DNA from 3 places in the Bradyrhizobium sp. SZCCHNR1098 genome. Region 3 is predicted to be linked to each of the others. Evidence: riboswitches for the same ligand, from Rfam matches in the RefSeq annotation. Region 3 holds a riboswitch; each other region holds the start of a gene.

Region 1 (5,853 bases), on a different contig from region 3:
GCCTCGTCAGTTGCGACGAGGCGCAGCAGCGTCTGGTCTACACGATCGAGAGCGAACGCGTGACGCATCACAACGCGTCCGTGCAGATCATCCCCGACGGCGCGCAGGGTTGCCGGATGCTCTGGATCACCGACGTGCTGCCGCACGCCATCGCGCCCTATATCGAGCAGCAGATGGCGCTCGGCACGCGCGCGATGCAGGACGCCATAGGCGGGCTGGGCGCCTAGACGAGCCGAGCAGCCGTCAGCCGACATGCGGAGATGGCGGGATCTGCGCCCCCGAGCCGAGCTCGACCGCCAGCACGGCCGGGCGCAGCTCCAGCGCTGCGGCCGGCTTCGGGCCCCAGCGGGTGAGCATGACGGTGGCGAGCGTCAGCACTCCGAGCAGGACCATCGAGGACGCCGCCAGCATGAAGAAGTCGCCCTCGGTCGCGGCATGGCTCAGCAGATAGCTACCGCCTGCGGCGATGAAGACGAGCCGCACCGTCTGTGCCAACACCGGACCGATCACCCTGGCCGCGCCCTGTGAGGAGAAGTACATCGAGATCGCCAGGCCGATGAAGGCATACATTGGCGCTGCGACCTGCAGATAGTGCCGGCCGGCGCTGCGCGCGCTCTCGTCCTGGGTGAAGATGTCGACCCACAATTGCGGGACGATCGCGATCAGCGTCGACAGCGCACCCACCGACGCGAAAGAGACCAGCCCCGCCGTCCAGGCGATCCGGCGGGCACGCGCGATTCTTTCCGCACCGATCGCCATGCCGACCATCGGCACCGAGGCCATGCCGACGGAGAACGCGACAGTGGTCACCATGAATTCGAGCCGTGCGCCGATGCCGTAGCCGGCCAGCACGGCGGTGCCGAACGATGCCAGCATGTGCGTGAAGATCGCGATCGACAGCACGGATTGCAGCGGCGAGAAGCAGGCGATGGCGCCGACCTTGAGGATGTCGGCGAACATCGCGCGGCTGATCTTCAGGCCCCGCAGCTTCGGCCGCACGCGCGCGCGGCCGGAGAACAGGTACCAGCCCATCACCGAGATGCTGACGCAGAAAGCCAGCAGCGCGCCGGCGGCGACGCCGCGCATGCCGAGCCCGAGGACCAGGCTGAGCGTGCCGCCCAATACGATCTGCAGCAGCGCCGAACTGAGGATCATGAACGACGGCAGCTTCATGTTGCCGGTGCCGCGCAGGATGCCGGCCATCGAGTTCATCAGCCAGGGCAGGATGGCGCCGCCGAAGAAGATCTGCAGATAGGCTGTGGCATGGCTCAGCACCGCGCCGCGGCCGCCGAGCACCTCCAGCAAAGCGGGACCGAACACCAGCATGCCGACCATGAAGGTCGCGCCGAACAACAGCGCAATCAGCAGCGCGTGCGTGGCGAGGGTCGAGGCCCGTTCGGTGTCGCCGGCGCCGAGCGCCCGCGCGATCGCCGAGGCCACGCCGCCGCCCATGGCGCCGCCGGACATCGTCATGGTCAGGATCACCAGCGGGAACACTAGTGCCATCGCCGCCAGCGCCTCGATACCGAGCCGGCCGATATAGGAGGTCTCGGCGATGACGACGCAGGTGCCTGCCGTGTTCGCGATGATGTTGGGCCAGGCCAGCGACAGCAGGGTGCGCAGAATGGGTCCGTCGACGAGCGCATTCCGAACCGGCTTCGCGATGGGCGGCAACGTACGCCCCTCGCCGACCGGACTGTCGGCCAAGCCGATCTCGGACATGCTCGCTCCCCGTTTGGCCGCGCCATCTGGCGGGACCTTTGTCGTTCCTCCTAGCACACCGCCGGGCCGCGCCCCGTGCAGCGGGCGCATTGGGGGTGCGCGGTCAGCGCGCAGCCGGGCCTAGAGGCGGAAGTGCTTGGAGAGCTTCAGGCCCTGGGCCTGGTAGTTGGAGCCGATGCGGCTGCCATACATCGCGTTCGGCCGGGCCAGCATCTTCTCATAGACGAGGCGGCCGACGATCTGACCGTGCTCGAGGATGAACGGCACCTCGCGCGAGCGCACCTCGAGCACCGCGCGCGAGCCCTGCCCGCCGGCGCCGGCATAGCCGAAGCCGGGATCGAAGAAGCCGGCATAGTGGACACGGAATTCGCCCACGAGCGGATCGAACGGCACCATCTCGGCGGCGTAGTCCGGCGGCACCTGCACGGCCTCCTTCGAAGCCAGGATGTAGAACTCGCCGGGATCGAGAATGAGGCTGCCGTCGGGGCGCGCCTTGATCGGCTCCCAGAACTCCTCCACAGCATAGCCGGCGCGGCGGTCGACGTCGACGACGCCGGTATGGCGCTTGGCGCGATAGCCCACATAGCCGTTGGCATTGCTGCCGGACAGGTCGACGGAAAGAGCGACGCCGCCGACGAGATCCGCATCATCGCGATCCACCAGCCGCTCGGCCTGATGCAGCGCGATCAGTTCGTCCTCCGACAGAACCGCGTCGCGGTAGCGGAAGCGGACCTGGGACAGGCGCGAGCCTTCGCGCAGCAAAACGGGAAACGTCTTCGGGCTGATCTCGGCGTAGAGCGGACCGTGATAGCCGGCTCCGATCATGTCGAACCGTCGCGTGCCGTCGGCGATCACGCGGGTGAACACGTCGAGCCGCCCGGTCGAGCTCTTCGGATTGGCGGCCGCGACGATGTCCTTCGGCAGCGCGAGACTCTCCAAGAGCGGCACGATGTAGACGCAGTTGGTCTCCAGCACTGCGCCGTCGGCGAGCGCGAATTCGTGCAGCTTCAACTCGTCGATACGCTCGGCGACCGTCGCGCCCGGCCCGGGCAGAAAGCTTGCCCGCACGCGATAGGCGATGTCGCCGAGCCGCAGGTCCAGGCTCGCCGGCTGGATCTGGCTTTCGACAAAATCGTATGCGGGGATGATCAGGCCAGCCTCCGCCATCGCCACGATCATGCGATCGGGGAGGATGCCGTGGGCGTCGGGGCTGAGCGAAAACGGCAAGACCTGATCCTTTGCAGGCGCCGGAACGGCGGCTTATCGAGCCTATATAGGGTCTTTTTACCGGTTATCCGATGGCTGGCTTGACGGAAAGGCCGGTTGCGACTATGAGCACGACTTATCCCGTGGTGATTTGAGCCGGCCGGCTTGCAGCCACGTTAAATAAGTCGCTAAACAGGCCGGGGACGATTGTGATCCCGGCCGTGAGGAGTTTTCCCAGGCCGGTTTTTTTGTGCCCATCGCTGGAGGCGGTGGTCACGATGGAGGTCACATGTCGAAGTCCCCCGCGAAGGCCCCGGCGTCGTTCGCCCGCTATCGTCCTGAAACCCGCCTGGTGCATTCCGGCACCTTGCGTTCCGAATTCGGCGAGACCGCCGAGGCGCTCTATCTGACGCAAGGCTTCGTCTACGCCACCGCCGAGGAGTGCGAGGCGCGCTTCAAGGGCGAGGATCCCGGCTTCATCTATTCGCGCTTCTCCAACCCGACCACGGCAATGTTCGAGCGCCGCATGATCGAGCTCGAGGGCGCCGAGGCCTGCCGCTCGGCCGCAACCGGCATGGCCGCAGTCACCACGGCAATCCTCGCTCCCCTCCGTGCCGGCGATCACGTCGTCGCCGCCAAGGCGCTGTTCGGCTCGTGCCGCTACGTCGTCGAAGATCTCTTGCCGCGCTACGGCATCGAATCGACCCTGGTCGATGGGCTCGACCTCGACCAATGGCAGAAGGCGGTCAGGCCGAACACCAAGTCGTTCTTCCTGGAGAGCCCGACCAATCCGACGCTCGACGTGATGGACATTCCCGCGATCGCCGAGATCGCGCACGCCCGTGGCGCGCGACTGATCGTCGACAACGTGTTCGCGACCCCGATCTGGCAGAGCCCGCTCGCGCTCGGCGCCGACGTCGTGGTGTATTCCGCGACCAAGCACATCGATGGCCAGGGCCGCTGCCTCGGCGGCGTGATCCTGTCGTCGGAGGCGTTCATCGCCGAGCACATCCACAATTTCATGCGCCAGACCGGTCCGTCGATCTCGCCGTTCAACGCCTGGGTCCTGCTCAAGGGCCTGGAGACCTTGGCGGTGCGCGTGCGCGCGCAGACCGAGACGGCGGCGAAGGTGGCCGACTTTCTCGCGGCGCATCCGAAGATCTCGCGGCTGATCTATCCCGGTCGCGAGGACCATCCGCAGGCGGCGACCGTGCGCAAGCAGATGCGCGCCGGCTCGACGCTGGTCGGCTTCGAGGTGAAGGGCGGCAAGGCCGGCGCGTTCCGCACGCTCAACGGCTTGAAGCTCGCGCGCATCTCCAACAATCTCGGCGACGCCAAGACGCTGGTCACGCATCCGGCGACGACGACGCACCAGCGGCTGACGCCGGAGGCGCGCGCCGAGCTCGGCATCAGCGAGGGCTTCATCCGCTTCTCCGCCGGGCTCGAGCATGCCGACGATCTGATCGAGGATCTGGATGCGGCCCTGAGGGCCGCGTAGCGAATGGCCGCATAGAGAATGGCGAATAGGGCGTACCGATTGCATCCTATTCGCTACTCGCTACTCGCTATTCCCTACTCGCCACTCTCACATCGGCCGATAGGTCAGCACGTTGGCCGGCGTGTTGATGCCGAGCTTGACCTGGCCGACCGAGCGGATGATGTCGTCGCCGAGCAGCTGGGCGAAGCAGGCGTAGCCCCAATCGCTCATGTGCAGACCGTCCGAGATCACGAACTCGTTGATCGGGATCGCCTGCCGCTCGTGCCAGTCGCGCATCACCTCGAAGCGGGGGAAGATGCCGGCGTGATGCAGCTCGGCGATACGCCCGAGCAGCTTGTTCATGCGGCTGGCGTTCTCCGAGCGCTCGTTGACGCGCGGCGAATATTGCAGGTCGACCAGCACGACATCGGAGGCCGCCGCCTGGATCTTGGCGACGCCGTCATCGACCAGCTTGGCGGTCTCGGCGGGATCGAGATCGCGCAGCACGGCATTGGTGCCGACCTGCCAGATCACGAGATCCGGATGCCGGTCGATCACCGACGTCTCCAGCCGCTTCATCATCTCCGGCGCATCCTCGCCGCCGACGCCGGCATTGATGACGCTGATGTCGACCATCGGATATTGCCGGCGCAGCTGCGCGGCGAGCCGATTCGGATAGGTGTAGTCCGGCGCGCTCGCGCCATAGCCCTGCGTCGACGACGAGCCGAAGGCGACGATGACGACCGGCAGGCCGGAGGCGAGCTTGTTGGCGACGTGCGGCAGCGAAATGAAATTCTTCTTGGCGACGCCCTTCGGCGTCAGGCACGGCACGCGGTTGAAGATGTCGGTGGCCGACTTCGCGACCTGCTTGACCTTGTCGATCGCCCGCTCGGTGATGCTGCGCGACGGCGGCGCCGCCACGACGGCCTGCCCGGCTGCAGCCGGCGGCTGTGCATCGGTCATGGCCGGCGCGGTCGTCGCCGCAGGCGGCGAGGTTATGGTCGCCGGGCGCGCCACGGCGATCGGCCCGGGCACCTGATCGCTCGCCTGCGCCACCGTGACGTGACCGATGCTCGGTCGCCCGCTGATCAGCGGAGCCTTTGGATCGGAGCTCTCCACATCGGAAAGCGCGGCGGGCGCAGCCGGCGCTGCGCTCTGCGCCCGTAGCTTCTGCGGGCTCAGCGCGAGGGCGATGGCAATGACCGCAACGGCCGAAAGCTTCTCCCATGTCCCGGAGACGCGGTGACACTCATTCGACGTCATGAACGACATAACCCTAGTTCTGCTGCGCCGGCCCGATATGCGCCGCGTCGATGATGAACTTCGACAGCGCCCGGCCGAGGCAGTCATGAACCTGCTTGGCCAGCTCGACTCCGTGCGTCGGATTGAACAGGTCGAAATCGCCCTGCTCGTTCCATTGCCGCATGATGGCAAACCGATCGAACAGC
Region 2 (5,853 bases), on a different contig from region 3:
CCGACGGTCGCGGACCGGCCTCGTTCTCCGTGAACTGGCGCGTCGGTGAGGCCAGTGTCCGCGGTCTGCCAGGGCCGCCGCAGCGCGCCGACCTCGTGTTCGAACAACCGACCATCGACCGCATCGAGGGCAACACTGCGGTGCCCGCCGCGCGCGCCGACCATGCCGAATTGCACGGCCGTGTTGCCGAGGGCTCGCCGTCCGACCATCCGGTGCTGGAGACCGCGTTGCAGATCGCGAACGGCAGCATCCAAGGCAGCCATCCTCTGCTTGCCGAACCGTTCAATACCGACGTCCAGGCCCGCGTCACGGGTCTCAAGGACTTCAGGCCCAAACCCTGGCCGGAGCGGTTTCGCGAGATCCAGGCGGCGGGCGGTCATGTCGAGATTGTCCAGTCGCGCATCCAGCAGGGCGAGCTGCTGGCGGTCGCATCGGGCACGCTGACCCTGACCGCCAATGGCGGGATCGATGGCGAAGTGCAGATGACGGTCGCCGGGATCGAAAAGGTCATTCCGGCGCTCGGCCTCGACAAGATGCTCGAAAACGGCGTGCCGCAGGGAACGCTCGATCGCGTGGCGCCCGGTGTGAAGTCGCAGGACGTCAACAACCTGCTCGGTGCGCTCGACCGCGCGATTCCCGGCCTCGGCAAGGTCGTCAAGCAGAACGCCAATGTCGGCGTCGCGCTCGGCATCAATGCGCTCGGCAAGGAGGCCACGCTCGAAGGACGCAAGGCGCGGACCTTCCCGTTGCGCTTCGCCGACGGGGTCGTGGTGCTCGGTCCGTTCAAGGTCGCCCGCGTCCCACCGCTGTTCTGAAGCCTTCAGGGCTTCTTCAACTGCGGCAGCGGCCGGCCGAAGTCCGGCGCCGCCGAATCCTGGCCGATATCGACGATGCCGCGGCGGATCGCGCGGGTGCGGGTGAAGTGATCGAACAGCGCATCGCCGTCGCCGCGGCGGATCGCCCGCGTCAGCTTGGAGAGGTCCTCGGTGAAGGTGCCGAGCATGTCGAGCACGGCATCCTTGTTGCTCAGGAAGATGTCGCGCCACATCGTCGGGTCGGATGCGGCGATGCGGGTGAAATCGCGAAAGCCGCCGGCGGAGAACTTGATCACCTCGGACTCCGTCACCTGCGCCAGCTCGTCGGCGGTGCCGACGATGGTGTAGGCGATCAGATGCGGCAGATGGCTGGTGATCGCGAGCACGCGGTCGTGGTGATCCGGCGTCATGATCTCGACCTTGGCGCCGAGCGCCGCCCAGAACGCGCGCAGACGATCGATCGCGTCGGCATCTACACCGTCGGGTGGCGTCAGGATGCACCAGCGGTTGATGAACAGCTCGGCGAAACCAGAATCCGGTCCCGAATTCTCGGTGCCGGCGACCGGATGCGCCGGCACGAAATGAACATGCGCTGGCAGATGCGGCGCCATGTCGCGAACGATGGCGCCCTTCACGGAGCCGACGTCGGAGACGATGGCGCCGGGCTTCAGATGCGGCGCGATCTCGGCCGCGACCGGACCGCACGCTCCGACGGGAATACAGAGGATGACGAGGTCGGCATCCTTGACCGCCTCCGCATTGCTCGCCACGACGCGGTCGACGAGGCCGAGTTCGGCGACGCGCGCGCGAGTCTTCTCCGAGCGCGCGGTGGTGACGATCTCGCCGGCCACGCCCTGCAGCCGCGCCGCCCGCGCGATCGAGCCGCCGATCAGGCCGAAGCCGATCAGCGCGATGCGTTCGAACCGCCCCGCGACGCTCATTTCGCCCTCATGAATTCGCTGAGAGCCTCCACGACCAGACGATTGGCTTCCTCGGTGCCGATCGTCATGCGCAGCGCGTTCGGCAGCTTGTAGTTGGCGAGCGCGCGCAGCACGAGGCCGCGCCGGGTCAGGAATGCGTCGGCCTCGACCGCGGTCTTGCCCTTGTCGGTCGGGAAGTGGATCAGGATGAAATTGGTGACGCTCGGCGTCACCTTCAGCCCGAGCTTGCCGATCTCCTCGGTCAGCCAGTTGCGCCACGTTTCCGTATGCGTCTTCGACATCTGCTGATGCGCGGTGTCCTCGATCGCGGCGACCGCGGCGAGCATCGCCGGCGAGGAGACGTTGAACGGCCCACGGATTCGGTTGATCGCATCGACGATGGGCGCGGGGCCGAACATCCAGCCGACGCGGAGCGCCGCGAGGCCGTGGATCTTGGAAAAGGTGTGGGTGACGACGGTGTTCTCGGTCGTCGCGACCAGCTCGATCCCGAACTCATAATCGTTGCGCGAGACGTAGTCGGCATAGGCGGCGTCGAGCACCAGCACGACATGCGAGGGAAGGCCGGCGCGCAGCCGCTTGACCTCGTCGAACGGGATGTAGGTGCCGGTCGGGTTGTTCGGATTGGCGAGCCACACGAGCTTGGTGCGCGGCGTCACCGCGGCCAGGATCGCGTCGACGTCGGTGCGATACTCGGTCTCGGCGGCAACCACGTTCCTGGCGCCGCAGCCCATGGTCGCGATCGGATAGACCAGGAAGCCGTGCGCGGTGGAGATCGCCTCGTCGCCTTGCCCGAGAAAGGTGTGTGCCAGCAGATTCAGGATCTCGTCGGAGCCGGCGCCGCAGACGATGCGGCCGGGATCGAGGCCATAGGTGCGGCCGATCGCCTCGCGCAGCACCCGCGAGGTGCCTTCCGGATAATCCTCCAGATGCGTGGCCGCGCTCTTGAAGGCGTCGATCGCCTTGGGTGAAGGACCGAACGGAGTCTCGTTCGCCGACAGCTTGAACACCTTGCGGCCCGGCTCGGGCTTCGGGCTCTTGCCCGGCGTGTAGGGCGCAATCTCGAGGATGCCGGGATTCGGCACGGGGCGGTTCATCGTCAACTCCGGAAAATCATCACTGGCGCGGGGCGTCTCAGCTGGGAACCGTATAGCGTTTCGCATGGCCGCCGACGAGGGCCGTCGAGCGGACCGAGGCGCCCGCCGCGATCAGGGCAGCCTTGATCTTGTCGAGGTTCGACGGCGACTCGATCGACACCAACAGCGCCGCGCCGTCGAAGGCGGTATCGGGCACCGCGATGACGTCGGCGAGCGGCGACAGCGCGCGGGACACCTGCGCATTCCAGCCGGAGACGCGGATGCTCCAGGTCTCGACCTCCAGCACCAGCGCGTCGTCCGCGACGCGCGAGATCGCGAACACCGGCAGCGCCGCCGGATGGTCGGCCCGCTCGATGAACGGCATCCGCGCGATGATCTTCGGCGCGCCCGCGGGCTCCAGCGTGATCCACCACGGCGTATGCCCCGAGGTCGTCGACACCAGCGCGAGATCGCCCTTCGAGCGCGCCACGGCTTCGACGGCGGCCTGGGCGCTGAAATGGGCGACATAAGGCACCACGAAGCCGAAATGGAACCTGGCGGAATCGCGCATCGCGGATTCGCCGACCGACACGTCGGCGTGAACCGAGAACGGCGCCTGCACGTAAGTGAACGTCGAGACGATCACGCGCCAGATGCCCTCGACGGTGTCGAGCGGCAGGATGCCGCGATGGCGCTGCACCAGGCGCCGCATCATGTCGGCCTCTCGCGCCGGGCGGAACGCCGAGCCGACCTCCTGGGTCTTCTTGACCTTGATCAGCCGGTCGATGATGTCGGCCCTGTTCATCAGGAGCTGATGGACCTGCTCGTCGATCGCGTCGATCTCCTTGCGCAAATCGGCGAGCGAGGGAGGGGCTGGCGGCGGGGTCGACATGGGCAGGGTCACTCTTCGCAGGCCGCGGGTCAACGCGCGGCGGACTGGAACGGATGCCGTTCTCTCCGATGCGGGGGACGTGCGCAACAGCAAGTTTACCTCGTGCTGCCTAGGCTTGGCTGACCTGCAGCCATGGGGCGCCCGATCGGCGGTCAACCCGAGCTTGCCTTGACGAGGAGCGCCCGCGGGACTAGTTTCTGCCTGTTCCGTGGTCATTTGAGCCGGCCGGCTTGCAGCCACGTTAAAAAACTCGCTAAACAGGCCGGGGACGTTATCGATCCCGGCCGAACCCCAGTTCAGGCCGGGTTTTTCATGGCCTGATGTGTCACGTGGTTCGGGAGCCCTTGCCGGATGGCCGGGGTGAGAGACATGACAGGCCTGACGCCGAAACCCACCTCCGCGCTGCGCACGATTGCGCCCGAAGAGCGCTCGCACGAGGTCGATCATCCGAGCTCGCTGGTCGCGCAGTTCGGTGCCGACAAGCCGCTCAGGCTCGATTGCGGCGTCGACCTGTCGCCGTTCCAGATCGCCTACCAGACCTATGGCGAGCTCAACGCCGACAAGTCGAACGCGGTCCTGGTCTGCCACGCGCTGACCGGCGACCAGCACGTCGCCAACCGTCATCCGGTCACCGGCAAGCCGGGCTGGTGGGAGACGCTGGTCGGCCCCGGCCGTCCGCTCGATCCCAGCCGCTATTTCATCATCTGCTCGAACGTGATTGGCGGCTGCATGGGCTCGACCGGCCCGGCCTCGCTGAACCCTGCGACCGGCAAGGTCTGGGGGCTCGATTTCCCGATCATCACCATCCCCGACATGGTGCGGGCGCAGGCGATGCTGATCGACCATCTCGGCATCGACACGCTGTTCGCCGTGGTCGGCGGCTCGATGGGCGGCATGCAGGCGCTGCAATGGACGGTGGCCTATCCGCAGCGCGTGTTCGCCACGCTCGCGATCGCCTGCGCGACGCGGCACTCGGCACAGAACATCGCCTTCCACGAGCTCGGCCGCCAGGCCGTCATGGCCGATCCCGACTGGGACCACGGCCGCTACGGCGACAAGGGCACTCATCCGCATCGCGGCCTCGCGGTGGCACGGATGGCCGCGCATATCACTTATCTGTCGGATGCCGCCCTGCATCGCAAGTTCGGCCGCCGCATGCAAGACCGCGAGTTGCCGACGTTCTCGTTCGACGCCGACTTCCAGGTCGAGAGCTATCTGCGCTATCAGGGCTCGTCCTTCGTCGAGCGCTTCGACGCCAACTCCTATCTCTATCTGACGCGGGCGATGGACTATTTCGACATCGCCGGCGACCACGATGGCGTGCTGGCGGCGGCGTTCCGCGGCATCAAGACGCGCTTTTGCGTGGTGTCCTTCACCAGCGACTGGCTGTTTCCGACTTCGGAGTCGCGGGCGCTGGTGCATGCGCTCAACGCGTCCAGCGCGCGCGTGTCGTTTGCCGAGATCGAGACCGACAGGGGGCACGACGCGTTCCTGCTCGACGTCCCCGAGTTCTTCGAGATCGCCAGCGCTTTTCTCGATTCCGCCGGCAAGGCGCGCGGCCTCAAGGTCGCGACGGGAGGCTGAGACATGAGCATGCAGGGTGTGCTGCCGCTGAACGGATTCTCCGGCGGCGAGGTGCTGGCCTATCGGCCCGATCATCTCCTGATCGCCGGCATGGTCGAGAGCGGCTCCAAGGTGCTCGACATCGGCTGCGGCGACGGTGACCTGCTGCAGCTGCTCGAGAGCCGCGGCATCGACGGCCGCGGCATCGAGCTGTCGCGCGAGGGCGTCAACCATTGTGTCGCCAAGGGCCTCGCGGTGGTGCAGGGCGATGCTGACACCGATCTCGTCGATTATCCCGACGATGCGTTCGACTACGTGGTCCTGTCGCAGACCCTGCAAGCGACGCGGCGGCCCAAGACGGTGCTGGAAAATCTCCTGCGCATCGGCCGCCGTGCCATCGTCACCTTCCCGAATTTCGGCTTCTGGCGGCTGCGGCTGCAGCTGCTGGTCGGCGGCCACATGCCGCGCACCGACAATCTGCCTTTCACCTGGTACGACACGCCGAACATCCATTTCTGCACCATCAAGGACTTCGTGCAGCTCTGCGACGAGATCGGCGTCAAGATGGA
Region 3 (5,853 bases):
GCTGTCGTTCGAGAACATCAATGCGCCGGAGGTCGGCGGCTATGGCGTCGACCACGTCGCGGTCGCGCAGGGCCTCGGCTGCAAGGCGATCCGCGTCACCGACCCTCGCCAGGCGCAGGCTGCGTTCGCGACCGCGCGCGAATGGATGGCGGAATACCAGGTGCCTGTCGTGGTCGAGTTCGTGCTCGAACGCGTCACCAACATCGCGATGGGTACCGAGATCGACAACGTCGTGGAGTTCGAGGAGGTGCTCGACCTGCCGGTGGACGACACCCCGGCCGAGCCGCCGCGCACCTTGCTGCCGGCCTGATCGCAGCAACCGCTCTCATTCGAGGACCAATTCGAGGACCATGACATGCCGCGCTTTGCTGCCAATCTCACCATGCTCTTCAACGAGCTCCCGTTCATCGAGCGCTTCGCGGCTGCCAAGGCGGCCGGCTTCAGCGGTGTCGAGTATCTCTTCCCGTACGACTTCGACAAGGCGGAGCTGAGCGAGCAGCTGACGCGTCACGGGCTGACGCAGGTGCTGCACAATCTGCCCGCCGGCAACTGGGCCGCGGGCGAGCGCGGCATCGCGATCCTGCCGGATCGCGTCGACGAATTCCGCGACGGCGTTCGTCGCGCCATCGAATACGCGCGGGCGCTCGACTGCCGCCAGGTCAACTGCCTCGTCGGGATAGCGCCTGATGATGCCGACCCGCGCGAGCTCAACCAGGTGCTGGTCCGCAACCTGCGCTTTGCCGCAACCGCGCTGAAAGCGCAGGGGATCAAGCTCTTGATCGAGCCGATCAACACGCTCGACATTCCCGGCTTTGTCCTCAACCGCACGGCACAAGCGCTTCAGCTGATCTCGGAGGTCGAGTCCGACAATCTGTTCCTCCAGTACGACATTTACCACATGCAGATCATGGAGGGCGATCTCGCCCGCACCATGCAGAAGCATCTCGCCCGCATCGCGCACATCCAGCTCGCCGACAATCCGGGCCGCCACGAGCCCGGCACCGGCGAGATCAACTATGCGTTCCTGTTCCGGCATCTGGATGCGATCGGCTATCGCGGCTGGATCGGTTGTGAGTACAAGCCGCAGACGACGACGGTGGACGGGCTGGGCTGGCTGACCGATCGCGCGATCGTTCCCGCGAGCTGAGTTTACTACGTGCCATTCAGCCCGGGTTTGCTGCCGAGGAAGATGCCGCCGCTCCTGTCTCTTCACGCGAGGCTTATGGATTGCATCGAGCGCTACAGGATGGCGCAGCTTCAATGTTGTTGCGCGTGAGTTTCACTCACGCCTTAGCAGCCACGACAGATGCCGTGAATTTTTGTGTCAATCTTCTTCTGCTCGTCGACCCACTCAGCAGGCCATTGTCCGCCTGCCCAAGGCAACTGCTTCCTGTTGGCAAAGTTGATGGGTACCGTAAAGGTGAAGCTATCGTCGCTCATCTCTGCGGGCGGCTCCGGAAATGGTTCCGCTCGCTCAATCATACTTAGGGCCGCCGTATCGAGTAACTCGGAGCCGGCGCTTTCCACCAGTTCTCTGGAAATCAGTTTCCCCTGCCGATCAATGACAAACTTGACCTTGGCCGTGCCACTTTGACCGGCCGCCCCTGGCGGAAACGTTCTCTTGCTCACTAATAGTATTACAATCTTCTTTTTCCACGCTTCGCGAGCGCTTGCCTGAGCGCCGACACTTTCCGTTTGCGCATATGAGAAAGACGCCGAAGCCAGTAGCAGTACGAACACACCGGCCAGCGAAGGAATTCTCGCGTTCATAAGCGGATTCCATCACACGCGAAGATAATTCACAACCAAAAATTGCCGGTATGGCGCAGTTGCGCGAAGCGCCCGTCCCGTACGTCGCCAGCGTCGGCTGAAAAGGTCCGCGTTGGGCCAGGAGCGGCCGCGCGTTGTTCCTCAAACTGGGGCGTGCTTGCCAAGCTCGATCGTGCCAGCTATCGTCAACTCCAACATCAAGAGTTGGGCCGACGCCCAGCGCCAACCTGCTCCCCGAGCAAGGTGGCTTTCTTCCTTCGGAAGAAGATGTGGCCGGTCCGGCAACTAAACGGGACAAGCCACCACGGCGTCATGCGCTCCTCTCTTCGAAGAAGGGGACGAGAATGACTGTCGATAGAATCGAAATTGAGCCGGCCGATGCAAGGTCCCAGGACCTGATTAACCTCGTAACCGCGCTGGACGATTTCTTAAACAAGGTCTGCGGGGTGGAAAGGAATCACGGCTCTCCAATTGATCGGCTAGCGCACGACGACACGCAAATGTTTATCGCGCGGATTGCCGGACAAGCCGTTGGCTGTGCGGGGCTGCAGGTGTTCGCTGATGGTACCGGGGAGGTGAAGCGCATGTATGTCGTCACCGAGGTTCGTGCAACTGGAATAGGCAGCAGGCTCTTGACGCGCGTCGTGGAAGCGGCCCTGACCGCCAAGCTGCCGGTTCTGCGGCTGGAAACCACGGAATTTCTTCCCGATGCCCAGAGGCTCTATCGGGCGAAGGGGTTCGTTCCGTGCCCAGCGTATGGCGCTTACGTTTCCAACCCGATCAATTTGTACTTCGAGAGATGGCTGACGAAATGATGGTCGAGGGCGATGTGCCGACAAGGAATAGATGATCAAGTCTGCTTTTAGATTGCTCAAATCCCCATAGCGCTTGCCGCGCCACCCCGCTCAACATGCGCGGTTTCCTCCCTTGGAGGGTTTCGGACGCCGGCCGCCCGAATATGCCGCGCCGTCAATCATGCGGCCGGCATCCGAAACCCTTCACATAACCGGACATCGCTAAACGACATGATGGCGATCCCGGTCATCTATCCAACGGGTAAAATCGTTTCAAGAACCCGTCGATCTCGCTATCGGCTGCCTGCCAGCGTGCTCCACGTTCGCTTCTCAAGAGACAGAGGCCGAGAAGTTCTAGCGGGCCATCGGCAACAAGCTCAAGCGTCCCTTTCTTCGCGATCCAGTGCTCTTCACCGCCCTTATCGAGGCGGTCGACCGAATATCCGAGTTCAACAAGCGTGAGATACGCTGGGACTTCCGTATTGCCCGCTGCCGCAATAATTTCTTGCGCCATCTCATTTCCCCTACCGCGCGCGGATAGGCGTCCGAGCATCGCCTCGTTCACTGCAACCTTCCTTGCCCGCAGTCCGCGATGATCGCAATGGGTCAAATGCAGCCATTGAGGGCCTTGGTCGCCTGCTTCTGCTTCAGACCTGAAAGCGGGCTGTGCTCCCACCTGTTTGGACGGTTTGGGATGGGCTAGCCGCCGACATCTTTAGTGCGTCTTTTCATCTTCGAGTCTGATCATGATGTGCTGCGCCAAGCCGGAGTTCGAGGAGCCGCTGAGAAAATCTCCGGCCGCATGTCGGGCTGACGAACGGAGGGCCGTCCTGGGAGCGGACAACGGAGGAGGTTGCGAGCGATGATCACTGTGTTCGGAGAGGGCAGAGGCTTCCGTGTCGTCTGGTTGCTCGAAGAGATGGGGCTGCCGTACCGGCTTCGGGACGTGGATCTCCTGGCCGGGGTCGAGAACGACGCCGAGTTCCTGACGATCAATCCCGCCGGATTCATTCCGGCGATCCGCGATGGCGACGTCACGATGGTCGAGTCCGTTGCGATCATGGAATACATCTTGGGGCGGTATGGGCCGACAGCGCTGGCGCCCGCGGCACATGATGTTGCTTTTCCTGCCTATCAGCAGTTTCTCCACCTCGGTGAGGCGGGCCTCGCAGCCTCGCTTTATTTCGTTTCGGGAGCCCGGCACCTTGCGCCTGAAAGCGAGCGCAACAACTGGAGCGCGCGGCAGGCGATGGACGTGTTCACGACCCGATTGAGCCTGGTGACGCGACGGCTGGAGCGCGGGCCATACATGGCCGGCGATGCGTTCACCGCGGCGGACATTTCGGTGGGCTACGCGCTCGAGATGGCGCGGAAGAACGTCGGTGTGGTGTTCGGTGATGCGGAGCAAGCATACATGACCCGGCTGCGAGTCCGCGCCGGCTACCAGCGGGCGCTGGAGACGTGCCAGGCCACGCGGCGCTGGTGGACCAGCTAGGTTGCGGAACGAGAGAGGCGAGTAGGTCGCCGACAATGTCTTCAACAGACGAAACGATCATTTGCATTCGACCGTCGCTCCGCGGCAGATGACGAGTGCTGGAAACCCATCCGAGGTCACCGATGCCATCTGTTGCGACCGTGTTTGCGCAATCCTTCTTCCACGGCACGCGCGCCGATCTGCGGCCGGGCGACCTGATCGCTGTCGGGTATCCGTCCAACTTCACCGAGGCGGAGCCGATGTCCTGGGTCTACTTCACGGCGACGCTGGATGCGGCGATCTGGGGCGCCGAGTTGGCTGCCGGTGACGGACGGGGACGGATCTACGTCGTCGAGCCCACAGGTCCGTTCGTTGACGACCCGAACCTGACGGACAAGAAGTTCCCGGGGAATCCGACGCGGTCTCATCGATCCCGCGCGCCGCTGCGCGTCATTGCCGAGGTCGTTCATTGGCAGGGGCACGCGCCGGATGTGGTGAGGCAGATGAAGGAGGGCGTTGCGCGCGCAATGACCGAAGGGCCGGGCATCATCGACTGAACGGCGCGGCGGCATCGCACTGCCGTCGATCCGTCGCGCCCGATGGCTGTTTGCGGATGCTGCGACGCGCTCGCCACGCGGCGCCCTCCGTCCAGAACATCGAAAAAGTCCGGTGGCAAGGTGCGTTCGAACTGGTGTCGACGCACGAAATCTCCTCCTCATGAGCCGAGCCTATCGCCGAGAGGCGAGGGTTGGACTTGGCGTCCATGATTGATCGGGGGCGCCGCTCGGCAGCGTCGCTCGCCTTTCGGCGACGGCATGGTTGAAGAGTTCGAGGACCAAGCCGAATGCCGCCAAGTCCTCTGGTTCGATGGCTCCATCGTCATAGCCCTTGAGTGTCTCGGCGATGATCCCGTCGACCTCTCGTTGCCAGCTCAGCAGATCGTGTTCCGAGCCGGCATTGCGCACCTCCGAAACCACCGCAAGAATGCGGTTGCGGCCGCTGGTGTCGTCCTCCAGTTCATCCCGGTTCAGATAGCGGCGCAGCCATTCGGCGGCCGAACCGATGCCGGAAAGTACGAGCAAGGCGAACCAGAAATAGTCGCTGTACTTGTCCAGAAAGGTTCGCTCCGTGCCGTTGATCACCGCCGCGGCGCCTCGATGTACGGAAGGCTCGGTTTCCTTCTCGGTATCGGGCTTCATGATGTGCGAAGCGCCGGCGAGGCCTTGCGTGATCGTGTCGCGGACCGCGAAAAGCTGCCGGTAGAAGGCCGCCGCCTTGGCTTCGGAAAGCCCCTTCCTGGCGAGGATCAGGTGATTGACGCTGATCGTGTCGACCTTGTCCTCCGGCCAGGCCGGTTTCGCGTTGAAGACGCTGGCTGGAATTTCCTCGGCCTCGTAGCGCGGATGCTTCAGGGCAATGGCCTCCGATGCTTCGATCGGAAGAAACGTGGGTGCTCCGCGTGCCCGGGAGGTCGCGGTGATCGCGTCCACCGTGATCTTGCTGTCGAGCGGACCGACGGCGAGATACGCATCGAGGGTGGGGTCTTGCGCAAGCTTCTCGATCTCGTCTGTCCCGAATTGAGCCGTGGCAACCTTATCGGGCTGCACGCCGGAGCCCTCCAGAATGGTCTGGAGCACTGCGACGTTTGCTCCGGTCCGCCCGATGATGCCGACCTTGTGACCTGCCAGATGGGCGATATCTGCGATCTTGCCGCTGGCCTTCTGCTTGGGCTCGTTGCCGCGTCGCCCGGAGGGCGACCACAGCACGACATAGTTCTTGCGCAGGACCGCCAGTGTTTGCGCATCGGGCGGCATG

What was found. A riboswitch is a leader RNA that binds a small molecule or an ion and turns the genes downstream of it on or off. The one in region 3 is predicted to bind S-adenosylmethionine.
Region 1: it holds a riboswitch for S-adenosylmethionine, as region 3 does, so the genes downstream of both, QX135_RS12340 (O-succinylhomoserine sulfhydrylase) here and QX135_RS18130 (GNAT family N-acetyltransferase) in region 3, are expected to answer to the same signal.
Region 2: it holds a riboswitch for S-adenosylmethionine, as region 3 does, so the genes downstream of both, QX135_RS10755 (homoserine O-acetyltransferase) here and QX135_RS18130 (GNAT family N-acetyltransferase) in region 3, are expected to answer to the same signal.

The regions. Positions count from the first base shown of each region.
Region 1 covers NZ_JAUEXY010000004.1:421,302-427,154, forward strand. Annotated here, with positions in the region: gene QX135_RS12325 (SRPBCC family protein) at 1-227, shown strand, start outside; gene QX135_RS12330 (MATE family efflux transporter) at 244-1,722, opposite strand; gene QX135_RS12335 (2'-deoxycytidine 5'-triphosphate deaminase) at 1,843-2,949, opposite strand; SAM riboswitch at 3,062-3,141, shown strand; gene QX135_RS12340 (O-succinylhomoserine sulfhydrylase) at 3,218-4,426, shown strand; gene QX135_RS12345 (SGNH/GDSL hydrolase family protein) at 4,514-5,668, opposite strand; gene QX135_RS12350 (SGNH/GDSL hydrolase family protein) at 5,682-5,853, opposite strand, start outside.
Region 2 covers NZ_JAUEXY010000004.1:76,333-82,185, reverse strand. Annotated here, with positions in the region: gene QX135_RS10775 (DUF2125 domain-containing protein) at 1-815, shown strand, start outside; gene QX135_RS10770 (prephenate/arogenate dehydrogenase family protein) at 821-1,756, opposite strand; gene hisC (histidinol-phosphate transaminase) at 1,753-2,850, opposite strand; gene QX135_RS10760 (chorismate mutase) at 2,888-3,721, opposite strand; SAM riboswitch at 3,920-3,999, shown strand; gene QX135_RS10755 (homoserine O-acetyltransferase) at 4,091-5,305, shown strand; gene metW (methionine biosynthesis protein MetW) at 5,309-5,853, shown strand, end outside.
Region 3 covers NZ_JAUEXY010000008.1:59,166-65,018, reverse strand. Annotated here, with positions in the region: gene gcl (glyoxylate carboligase) at 1-310, shown strand, start outside; gene hyi (hydroxypyruvate isomerase) at 356-1,147, shown strand; gene QX135_RS18135 (energy transducer TonB) at 1,291-1,770, opposite strand; SAM-I-IV-variant riboswitch at 1,960-2,069, shown strand; gene QX135_RS18130 (GNAT family N-acetyltransferase) at 2,115-2,585, shown strand; gene QX135_RS18125 (hypothetical protein) at 2,812-3,129, opposite strand; gene QX135_RS18120 (glutathione S-transferase family protein) at 3,427-4,059, shown strand; gene arr (NAD(+)--rifampin ADP-ribosyltransferase) at 4,182-4,595, shown strand; gene QX135_RS18110 (ABC transporter substrate-binding protein) at 4,767-5,853, opposite strand, start outside.